Linked DNA regions of Mesorhizobium onobrychidis. The protein of the gene in region 1 interacts with the protein of each later gene in a pairwise test. Links are inferred from orthologs where the notes say so. Each region holds a gene or a part of one and is shown on either strand. Other genes may lie near its edges.

Evidence for each region. Proteins that work in one complex are often made in the same cells at the same time.
Region 2: the proteins of gyrA (region 1) and gyrB interact in binary tests that used the Escherichia coli proteins (3 or more experiments, as listed by UniProt). The link is inferred for Mesorhizobium onobrychidis from one-to-one orthologs.

Annotation. Positions count from the first base shown.
Region 1 is NZ_CP062229.1:4,130,345-4,136,253, forward strand. Bases 2,481-5,871 are described here. They hold gyrA (DNA gyrase subunit A), read left to right. Parts: upstream 2,481-2,860; coding sequence 2,861-5,671; downstream 5,672-5,871. Other genes in these bases: IHQ72_RS20490 (AraC family transcriptional regulator), read left to right, coding at 2,481-2,745; IHQ72_RS20500 (hypothetical protein), read right to left, coding at 5,728-5,871. In the rest of the region: IHQ72_RS20475 (hypothetical protein), read left to right, coding at 1-471; IHQ72_RS20480 (MarC family protein), read right to left, coding at 492-1,124; IHQ72_RS20485 (hypothetical protein), read right to left, coding at 1,202-1,738; more of IHQ72_RS20490, read left to right, coding at 1,825-2,480; more of IHQ72_RS20500, read right to left, coding at 5,872-5,880. UniProt on the Escherichia coli protein: A type II topoisomerase that negatively supercoils closed circular double-stranded (ds) DNA in an ATP-dependent manner to maintain chromosomes in an underwound state.
Region 2 is NZ_CP062229.1:251,870-257,472, forward strand. Bases 784-3,868 are described here. They hold gyrB (DNA topoisomerase (ATP-hydrolyzing) subunit B), read left to right. Parts: upstream 784-1,132; coding sequence 1,133-3,604; downstream 3,605-3,868. Other genes in these bases: IHQ72_RS01150 (cytochrome P450), read right to left, coding at 784-787; IHQ72_RS01160 (hypothetical protein), read right to left, coding at 3,660-3,868. Outside these bases: more of IHQ72_RS01150, read right to left, coding at 1-783; more of IHQ72_RS01160, read right to left, coding at 3,869-5,159; IHQ72_RS01165 (NAD(P)(+) transhydrogenase (Re/Si-specific) subunit beta), read right to left, coding at 5,337-5,603. UniProt on the Escherichia coli protein: DNA gyrase negatively supercoils closed circular double-stranded DNA in an ATP-dependent manner to maintain chromosomes in an underwound state.

The DNA of each region.
Region 1 (5,909 bases):
AAGGGGCAATGGCACTCCGGATACGATGATCGTGGTTTTCCAGCATTCTTCAGGCTTCGTCATGATATTCGGCACAGCACCAACATCGCCGCAACCTATTCGGAATATTCGTTTCCGTCATTGAACTATGTCCTGCGAACCTATCTCGACCTCGTGTGGGAAAGCGAACATTGGCGTTCTCAGATAGAACCTATCATTGATGCCCTGGAGGCCAGAGTCGACCTTGAGCAGATACAGGCACTAGCTAATTCACCCAGCACCGCCCGGTCACTGCCTGTCGTCCTTGTGAAACAAGCACCAGCCATTGCACAGCTACTCGAGCGAATGGGGTATCTCGAACGCAAGCAAGGTTTTCCAGGTTGGACCGAAACCGCACGGCCGGCTCTTGGCGGCAATTGGTTTGACCTGCAGGGCGGGCGGGTTGAATCCGAGAATGGCCGGCCTATGCCCCGGCTTCGGAGTCTAAACTAAACGCGTTGTTGTTCGTCGGTTCAGGGAGCCCCCATCAACGCCTTGATGCCGTCGGCGACGAACTGCACGGCGAGCGCCGCCAGGATGACGCCGAGCAGCCGGGTCAGGATCGAGCGGCCGGTCTGGCCGAGGATGCGGTCGATGCGCTCGGCCAGCACGAACACCAGGTAGGTGATGACAAGACAGATCGCGATGATGCCAACCAAAGCAGCCTGCGCGCCAAAACCTGGAAAAGAGCTGGAGAGCAGGACGGTCGCTGAAATCGCGCCAGGACCGGCGATCAGCGGGATCGCCAGCGGAAATGCGGCGATGTTGTGGATCATGTCCTTGGTGATGGCGACGTCGCCGATCTTCTCCTTGCGGTCCTGCCGGCGCTCGAACACCATTTCGAAGGCGATGAAGAACAGCAGGAACCCGCCGGCGACGCGGAAGGCCGGCAGCGTGATGCCGAATACCGACAGGATCGATGCGCCGGCGATCGCGAACAGCGCCATCACCAGGAACGCGATGATCGAGGCGCGGACGGAAACCTGGTTGCGCTCCTCGCGGTTCATGCCGCGCGTCACGGCGAGAAAGAGCGGCGCCAGGCCAGGCGGGTCGATGGTCACGAGAATGGTGACGAAGGCGTTGAACAGGCTGTCGAAGCTCGGCATCTCTGACCCTCCCGCCGGGCCGTGCCCGAGACCCCTGCATTGGTAGAGCAAAGCGGCGTCAGGGGAAACCGTGCAGGTCAGGTGCTGGCCGCGCGCCGCGCCAGGAACTCGACTTCGAGCCGCCAGGTCGCGCCGCCGTCCTGCGAGCGTTCACCCAGCCAGCGGAAGGAGTTTTCGGTAATGCGGGAAAAGCTCCAGCGCACCGAAGCCCCGGTGCCGTCAGCGCCTTGCTGGACGATGGTGTCGCCCTCGGCGCGGCCGAGCTGGCGGCTGTAATATTGGGTGCGCGGATCGCTCCAGAAAATGTGCCAGGCGTCGACGCTTGGGTCATAGACGCGCAGTGTCGTGCCATAGAAGGTCCATTTTCCGAGCGACGGCGAGGGACCGGCGTCGCGCGCCGGCAGGATCCATACGTCCTGGATCGCGCGGCCTTCGAGCACCCATCCGAAATGCACCTCGCCGCGCCCGGTCAGCACCTGGCCGTCTTCGAGATGGCGCGTGGCGTCGAACGTCCAGGCGCCGACGAAGCGGCCGTAAAGATCCAGTTTCTCGGCAAGGTTCGCGGCTGGCCCGTCGCTGTGCAGGGCTTCGGCAAAGGAGGATGAATTGAACATGGTTGTGGTCTCTTCTTGTCAGGAGACCGGGATGAATACGCCGCGCTAGGCTTCTTGCGCTTGGGAAAAATTGCTATGTTTCGGCCATGACGACGAGCGCGCATACACTGGCGTCCGGACGAGACTGGCAGGTGTCGGACGTGGTCTGCACTGCCGGCGCCGCTGATCGCCCGTTCGAGGAAGAGCATCGCAACTTCTGCGTCGCCGTGGTGACTAATGGCACCTTCCGCTACCGCGTACGCCAGGGCACGGCGATGCTGACGCCGGGCGCGCTCCTGCTCGGCAACCCTGGCACTTGCTACGAGTGTGGGCACGAGCATGGCGCCGGCGATCGCTGCCTCTCCTTCCATTTCGGGCCGGCTTACATGGAACAGATCGTTGCCGACACGCCGGGAGTGAAGAGGCTAGCCTTCAAGACGCCGCGGCTGCCGCCGTTGCCGGCGCTGGCACCGCTGCTGGCTGAGGCGGAGGCTGCGCGCGAGACGGCCGACATCGAGGCGTTCGAGGAACTCGGTTTGCGCATTGCCGGCGCAGCCGTCGCCTCCAGCGTCACGCCTGCTGCCCGGGTGCCGAGCCGCCGCGACCAGAAACGTGTCGCGGAGGCGGTACGGCGCATCGAGAAGGATGCCGAAAGGCCGGTCTCGCTGGCCGAGCTTGCCAGCGAGACGGCGACCAGTCCCTACCATTTCCTGCGCAGCTTCCGGCGCGTGGCGGGCGTGACGCCCTACCAGTTCCTGCTGAAAACCCGGCTGCACAGGGCGGCGGTGCGGCTGCGCATGTCGGACGAGGCGATCTCGACAATTGCCTTCGAGGCCGGGTTTAACGATTTGTCGACCTTCAACCGCCGTTTCCGGCGCGTGATGGGGGAGGCGCCCGGCGCCTACCGGCTCCGGCAGCGAGGCGATAAAGCGCCGCCGTTCCGGCTTTGTGAAGCAAATTGGCCTGACAAAGAGCTTTGCCGCGACAGCCACGAAAAAGCGCCTCGGCCATATCGTCGCAATCAGTGATATCCTTTTGAAATCACCACAAAAATCGACACTGGAAAACTACCGCGGACATTGGAGTTTCGACCCGGCTTCCTATATAAGCACCGAGTGATTCCCGATTAGATTGTGACCTGATTTGACCGACCAGAAGACACCGCGCGGCGCCGACGGCGGCCCCACCGGCATCGAGCCGATATCCATCATCGAGGAGATGCAGCGCTCCTATCTCGATTACGCCATGAGCGTGATCGTCAGCCGTGCGCTGCCCGACGTGCGCGACGGACTGAAGCCGGTGCATCGCCGCATCCTCTATGCCGCGCATGAGAGCGGCTACCACTGGAATCGCAAATATGTGAAGTCGGCGCGCCCGGTCGCCGACGTGATGGGTAAATACCATCCGCATGGCGACGCCTCGATCTACGACGCCTTGGTGCGCATGGCGCAGGACTGGTCGCTGCGTGTGCCGCTGATCGACGGGCAGGGCAATTTCGGCTCGATCGACGGCGATCCGCCGGCGGCGATGCGTTACACCGAATCGCGGCTGACCAAGGTCGCGCATGAGTTGCTGGAAGACATCGACAAGGACACCGTCGATTTCCAGGACACTTATGATGCGTCCGGCAGCGAGCCGAAAGTCCTGCCGGCGCGCTTTCCGAACCTGTTGGTCAACGGCTCCGGCGGTATCGCCGTCGGCATGGCCACCAACATCCCGCCGCATAATCTGGGCGAGGTCTGCAACGGCGCCATCGCCCTCATCGACAATCCGGCGATCGATCTGCCGGCGCTGATGGAGATCATTCCGGGGCCGGATTTCCCGACCGGCGGCATCGTGCTCGGCCGCTCCGGCATCTACAGCGCCTATTCGACCGGCCGCGGTTCCATCGTCATGCGCGGGCGCGTCAACGTCGAGGCGCGCGGCAACGACCGTGAATCGATCGTCATCACCGAGGTTCCCTACCAGGTGAACAAGTCGTCGATGATCGAGAAGATGGCCGAGCTTGTGCGCGACAAGCGCATCGAGGGCATTTCCGATATCCGCGACGAGAGCGACCGCCAGGGCTACCGTGTAGTCATCGAACTGAAGCGCGACGCGGTCGCCGACGTCATCCTCAATCAGCTCTACCGTTTCACGCCGCTGCAGACGTCGTTCGGCGCCAATATGGTGGCGCTGAACGGCGGCAAGCCGGAATTGCTGACGCTGACCGACATGCTGAAGGCGTTCGTCGCCTTCCGCGAGGACGTGATCAGCCGGCGCACGAAATTCCTGCTGCGCAAGGCGCGCGACCGCGCCCATGTGCTGGTTGGCCTTGCCATTGCCGTCGCCAACATCGACGAAGTCATCAAGCTGATCCGCAGCGCGCCGGACCCGCAGACGGCGCGCGAGCAGTTGATGGAGCGGCGCTGGCCCTCGGGCGACGTCGAATCGCTGATCCTGCTGATCGACGATCCGCGCCACCGCATCAATGAGGACGGCACCTACAACCTGTCCGAGGAACAGGCGCGCGCCATCCTCGAATTGCGCCTGCAGCGCCTGACCGCGCTCGGCCGCGACGAGATTGCCGACGAGTTGAACACGATCGGCGACGAGATCAAGGATTACCTGGACATCCTGTCGTCCCGAGCCCGCATTCAGCAGATCGTCAAGGACGAGCTTGCCGCCGTGCGCGACGAGTTCGGCACGCCGCGCCGCACCGAACTCTCAGAGGGCGGGGCTGATATGGAAGACGAGGACCTGATCCAGCGCGAGGACATGGTCGTGACGGTCAGCCATTCCGGCTACATCAAGCGTGTGCCGCTGTCGCTCTACCGAGCACAGCGCCGCGGCGGCAAGGGCCGCTCCGGCATGTCGACCAAGGAAGAGGATTTCGTCACCCGGCTGTTCGTCGCCAACACGCACACGCCGGTGCTGTTCTTCTCCTCGCGTGGCATCGTCTACAAGGAAAAGGTCTGGCGCCTGCCGATCGGCAATCCGCAGTCGCGCGGCAAGGCGCTGATCAACATGCTGCCGCTGGAGCAGGGCGAACGCATCACCACCATCATGCCGCTGCCGGAGGACGAGACCAGCTGGGGCGAGCTCGACGTGATGTTCGCCACCACCCGCGGCACGGTGCGCCGCAACAAGCTGTCGGACTTCGTCCAGGTCAACCGCAACGGCAAGATCGCCATGAAGCTGGAAGAGGAAGGCGACGAGATTCTCGGCGTCGAGACCTGCACCGATAATGACGACGTGCTTCTGACCGCAAGCTCCGGCCAGTGCATCCGCTTCTCGGTCAGCGACGTGCGCGTTTTCCAGAGCCGCAACTCGGTCGGCGTACGCGGTATCGCCATGGCTGCCACCGACCGGGTGATCTCGATGGCGGTGATCGAACATGTCGATGCGCCGCCGGCCGAGCGCGCCGCCTATCTCAAGCGGGTGGTGGCCGAACGGCGGCTCGCCGCCGGCATTGCGGCGGGCGAGGACGAAGACATCCAGCTCACCAATGAAGAGGTTGGCGAGGAGACGGAGCTTTCCGACGAGCGCTACGAATTCCTCAAGGCACACGAGCAGTTCGTTCTGACGGTGACGGAATATGGCTACGGCAAGCGTTCGTCTTCCTATGATTTCCGCCTAACAGGGCGCGGCGGCAAGGGCATTCGCGCCACCGATGTGTCGAAAGCGGCCGAGATCGGCCGCCTGGTGGCGACCTTCCCGGTCGGCAACGACGACCAGATCATGCTTGTCTCGGACGGCGGCACCGTCATTCGTGTACCGGTCAACGGCATTCGTTTCGCCAGCCGCGCCACCAAGGGCGTGACCATCTTCAACACGGCTGACGGTGAGAAGGTCGTTTCGGTGGAGCGGATATCGGAACCGCAGTCGGACGAGGAAGCTGAAGAGAGTGTCGAGGGCGACGCTGGCCCGGATACCGGTGCTGAAGGCGCTGGCCCGGATAACAGCGCCGAGTAGGTCTTGATGGGCAATGCCGGCCCGACGGGCCGGCTCCGCCACAGATAGCAGCCGGTTTAGAAGTGGCGATATGGCTTGCGGATACCGAAGCCTCCGAACCGCTTGGCATTGGACTTGGCGCGGACACGCCCTGCTTCCTGATGCAGCCCGAATACAGTGGCTATCAGCATGGCGACGGTCATTGCGGCGGCGAGCATGTAGATCAGCATGGGCGTGTTCTCCTGCACCTAGCAACGAT
Region 2 (5,603 bases), 3.9 Mb from region 1 along the record:
TGATGATATTGTCCTCGACCTCGGCGCGCGTCAGCCCGTCCGGTCCCTCCGCCTTGAGCAAAAGCGTGAGAAAATCCTGCGGCACGGTGTCCGGATCGTGCTTGAGCCGCTCTTCGCGCATCTTGACGGTGTCGGTGACGATCTTACGGAAATAGGCCATGGTCTTGCGGCCGCGGATGCGGGTCAGGCGCGGCAGCCAGTCGGGCGCCCGCAACAGATCGAGCGGATCAACGCGGCCCATGGTCTCGAACAGCCGGTCGATCTCCTTGGCGAAGCTGCCCGGCTCACCTGATATCTCGCCGGAAAACAGCGTCTCGGCCAGGATGTCAAAGGTGAGCAGCGTCATGTCATGGGCGATGTCCGACGTGCCGCCGCCCTCGTAGCGCGTGACGAACTCCCGCGTGCGCCTCAGCATCGGCTCGGCAAAACCGTAGATGTGGCGCGGCGTGAACACCGGCGCCATCGCCTTGCGGGAACGCCTCCATACCTCACCTTCGGCGGTCAGCAGGCCGTCGCGCAGGATCGGCCGCAGAATCATCTGGCGCACCGTCGCCATCTTGTAGTTTTTCGCATTGTCGACCAGCACGTGGCGAATGAGGCCGGGGTCGTTGGCGATGACCAGCGGCCCGCCGATGCCGGTCACCGAAATCCAAGGCTGGTTGTAGGTCGGCTCGCCCCACAGTTCGAGCGGATTGCGATAGACGATGCGGATCATCTCCAGCGTCGAAGGCGGCGACGTACGCGGCTTCGGCGCCGGCGGGACGAACGGGGCGGGCTGACTGTCCATGGCGTGCTCCGCTGGTCACCTCAATGTAGTGGCTGGCAAGGCAAGCGTCCATGTCGCCGAACGGCAAAGGCTGAAGCACCCGCTCTCCGGAATGTGACCGGGGCACCGGAAAGTACTTGGTTGTCGGAACGAGCTGGCCTGCTCTTGTTGCCGCCGCTCAGTTCTCAAAATCGGTTCCCATTTTTGGTCCGATTCTCTGCCGGGCAGGCATCCTCTGCTTCCCTCCGGAAATGGCTGCAAACCTTGGAAAAACTGCCTTTTGCGCCTATATCTAGGACATCAAAGCGGCGCGATTCGCAGCCATATTCTCGCGCTGGACAAGCGGCATCAATCAGACAGGTTTTCATGAGCGATCAGATCGACAACGCCAACGGCGCTGAGGCCGAGTACGGCGCCGATTCCATCAAGGTTTTGAAGGGGTTGGATGCCGTCCGCAAGCGGCCTGGCATGTATATCGGCGATACCGACGACGGCTCGGGCCTGCATCACATGGTCTACGAGGTCGTCGACAACGCCATCGATGAAGCGCTGGCCGGCCATGCCGACCTCGTCACGGTAACGCTCAACCCCGACGGTTCGGTGACGGTCATCGACAATGGCCGCGGCATTCCGACCGATATCCACACCGGCGAAGGCATTTCGGCGGCCGAAGTGATCATGACGCAGCTGCATGCCGGCGGCAAGTTTGACCAGAACTCCTACAAGGTGTCCGGCGGCCTGCACGGCGTCGGCGTCTCGGTGGTCAACGCGCTGTCGGCCTGGCTGAAGCTGAAAATCCGCCGCAACGGCGAGATCTACGAGATGAGCTTCACGCACGGCAATGCCGACGCGCCATTGAGGGTTACCGGCACCTACGAACAGCGCAAGGTTGCCGGCACCTATGAGGGGCGCAGCGGCAGCGAGATCACTTTCTTTCCGTCGGCCGAGACGTTCACCATGGTCGAGTTCGACTTCGGCACGCTGGAGCACCGGCTGCGCGAACTCGCCTTCCTGAATTCCGGTGTGCGCATCGTTCTGACCGATGCCCGCCATGCCGACGTCGTGCGCCATGAACTGCACTATGATGGCGGGCTCGAGGAGTTCGTCAAATATCTCGACCGCGTCAAGAAACCGCTGATCGACAAGCCGATTGCGATCAAAGCCGAGCGCGACGGCATCACCGTCGAGGTCGCCATGTGGTGGAACGACAGCTATCACGAGAACGTGCTGGCCTTCACCAACAACATTCCGCAACGCGACGGCGGCACGCATCTTGCCGGCTTCCGCGGCGCGCTGACGCGCCAGATAACCGGCTATGGCGAATCCTCGGGCCTCACCAAGAAGGAGAAGGTGGCGCTGATCGGCGACGACTGCCGCGAAGGGCTGACGGCGGTGCTGTCGGTCAAGGTTCCCGATCCGAAATTCTCCTCGCAGACCAAGGACAAGCTGGTCTCATCCGAAGTTCGCCCGGTGGTGGAAGGGCTCGTCAACGAAGCGCTCGGCACCTGGCTCGAAGAGCACCCGACCGAGGGCAAGGTGGTCATCGACAAGGTCATCCAGGCGGCAGCGGCGCGCGAAGCCGCGCGCAAGGCGCGCGACATCACCCGCAAGAGCTCGCTCGGCGTCACCTCGCTGCCCGGCAAGCTGGCCGACTGCCAGGAACGCGATCCGGCGAAGTCCGAAATCTTCATCGTCGAGGGCGACAGCGCCGGCGGCTCGGCCAAGGGCGGCCGTTCGCGCCAGAACCAGGCCATTCTTCCCCTGCGCGGCAAGATCCTCAATGTCGAGCGGGCCCGCTTCGACCGCATGCTCGGCTCCGACATGATCGGCACGCTGATCACCGCGCTCGGCACCTCAATCGGCAAGGACGAGTTCAACGCCGACAAATTGCGCTACCACAAGATCATCCTGATGACCGACGCCGACGTCGACGGCGCTCATATCCGCACCTTGCTGCTGACCTTCTTCTTCCGGCAGATGCCGGAACTGATCGAGCGCGGCCATCTCTATATCGCCCAGCCGCCGCTCTACAAGGTGACGCGCGGCAAGAGCTCGCAATACCTCAAAGACGAAAGCGCCTTCGAGGAATTCCTGATCGGCTCCGGGCTGGAGGAGGCGTCGCTTGCCCTCAGCACCGGCGAGGTGCGGGCCGGGCAGGACCTGCGCAGCGCCATCGACGATGCGCTGGCGGTGCGCCAGCTCATCAACGGGCTGCACACGCGCTATAACAGAGGCGTGGTCGAGCAGGCGGCGATCGCCGGCGCACTCAACCCGGACGTTTTCGCCGATCTCGGCCGGGCCAACGCCATGGCCGAGCGTGTCGCCCGGCGCCTCGACATCATCGCCGAGGACACCGAACGCGGCTGGACCGGCCGCATGTCGACGTCGAACGAAGGCATCGGCGGCTATGTGTTCGAGCGCACGGTGCGCAGCGTCAAGGAGTTCGCGCATCTCGATCTCGCGCTGATCAATTCGGCCGACGCCCGCCAGCTCGACCGCTATGCGCCGCGCCTCGCGGAAGTCTATGGCGAGCCGCCGCTGCTGCGCCGCAAGGATGTGTCCGAAACCATCTCGGGACCGCTGGCGCTGCTCAATGCCGTGTTTGCCACCGGCCGCAAGGGCCTGACCATGCAGCGCTACAAGGGCCTCGGCGAGATGAACGCCGAGCAGCTCTGGGAAACCACACTCGACCCGAATGTGCGCTCGCTCTTACAGGTCAAGGTCAATGACGCAACGGACGCCGACTCGCTGTTTTCGCGGCTGATGGGCGACGAGGTCGAGCCCAGGCGCGAGTTCATCCAGGAAAACGCGCTGTCGGTGGCCAATCTGGATATTTGAGACCACCGATCCGGACATTTGAGGTGTTGGCGCGCTCCGGCGCGCCAATTCGTTTCTACGCTTGGAGGCCTGTCATCGCCACCGTCTGGCTTGGCTCCAATTTGCGGCCGAGGTCGACTGCGTCGCGCAGCACGCCGATATGCGAGCGCGGCGACGTGCCGGCGGCTGCGGCGACCTCGACGCCGATCGCATTCAGCGACCAGTAGAGCCTGTGCGTGAAGATGCGGCCAAGCGAACTGCGCAGCTCGACCTGGATGTTCTCCACGCCGGGGCCGAAATTTTCCGCCATCGGGCCGGAGATCGGGTCGCCCGTCAGCCAGCCATTGCCCCTGTCGAATATGTTGGTCCAACGCGTTGCGGCAAACACCGCACCATGGTGCACCGCTCGCTGTGGCTTGCCCGAACGGCTGCGCCCATCCTGATAGAGGACGGTTCCACCGGCCGCCGTCTCGGCGATCGGCGGACATGCCGAGAACAGTCGCTCAGCGATGCCGCGCCTGAATTCAGCGAGGTTGTAGGTCACCAGAAATTCGCTGTGGGTGAGCGGGCTGCCGAGCGTGACGAAATCGCTGATCTTCCAAGGCAACGGATGATCGGCGTCCCTGGCGCGGAGCTGCCGATAGAGCTCCCATTGGGCGCGGCGGAATCCGGAAAAATCTTCCAAGCTGTCGGGCCACGCAGAACCATTGGCGTTGAGCGTGGCCTTGTCGACGGCGCGTATCGCTTTCAGTCTCGCCTTGTCGCGGACAGCTTCCAGCTTTCGAGGCCTGAAATCGGCCCACAATATCTGCAGCAGATCGTAGGCGATGATCGATCCCAGGCTGTGTGAGACCAGCACGATCCGGTCATAGCCATCGTCCATCATGAGGCGCTTCAGCAGCGTCAGGCCGCGGTCGCGGACAAGCGCGCGCTTCTCGACTGTTGCCGCTTCAGCGCGCACATAGGCGGCCACGTCGCCGAAATAAGGCAGGCCAAACCGGTCCACCGACCAGATGACGAACGAGGCCAGGATCGTGACGAGCGTGCCCGTGGTCCAGGAAATATACCCTTGCATGGCCGAGGTCGCGAGCACGAGCGCCGCGCACAGGACTGTTATGACGGCCAGGAGCGTGACGACATAAAGCCCGCGGGCATCGCGCGGGATGTCGGCGGGCTTGCGCCAAAGCAGATTCGTTACCCAGGCCGCAAGCCGGCCCCGCGTTGTGCCCTGCGTAATGTCGGCCCAGTAAAGCTCGTAGAAATCGGTGCGGCGGCCATCGACATCGTAAGGGGTGGTGATCCGGCGAAGCTCGTGCGAGTTCGTCCGGCTGTCAGGCGTGATCCAGCTCTGGTTGATCTTCTCACCGTCGGGGTCGGCCGGATCAGTAACACGGGCATAAAACGGCGCGCGGGCGGGATCATGACTCCAGACGGCCTGAACAAATTCCCTCAGCGTGCCCATGGGCCGCTGTTCGCCCATGCCATGCACGATCACCACGGCCTGGCTGAGTTTGCGCAGCGCCTTTCTGGAGGCCGGTGGACTGGCCGGCGACGCAACAGGATGAGGGTCGGACACCAGTGCCTCCATTGGTGACAAATCCCGGAACAGAAACTTGCCCATCGTAGCCCTCAAACCGGCATGAGAGCAAAGGACGCTCTGGGCCGAATGCTCAGGGTCAAGAAAAAACCCGGCGCGGAGCCGGGCTTTTTTTCGAGCAACTAAATTAGCGCTGCACTGGGCCGCGATCCTTGATCAATGATCCATGGCCTTGACGATCTCTTCGGTCATCTTCTTGGCGTCGCCGAGCAGCATCATGGTGCCGTCCTTATAGAACAGCGTGTTGTCGATGCCGGCATAGCCGGAGCCGAGCGAGCGCTTGACGAACAGGCAGGTGCGAGCCTTGTCGACATCGAGGATCGGCATGCCGAAAATCGGGGAGCTCTTGTCGTCCCGCGCGGACGGGTTGGTGACGTCGTTGGCGCCGATGACATAGGCGACGTCGGCTTGCGCGAATTCGGA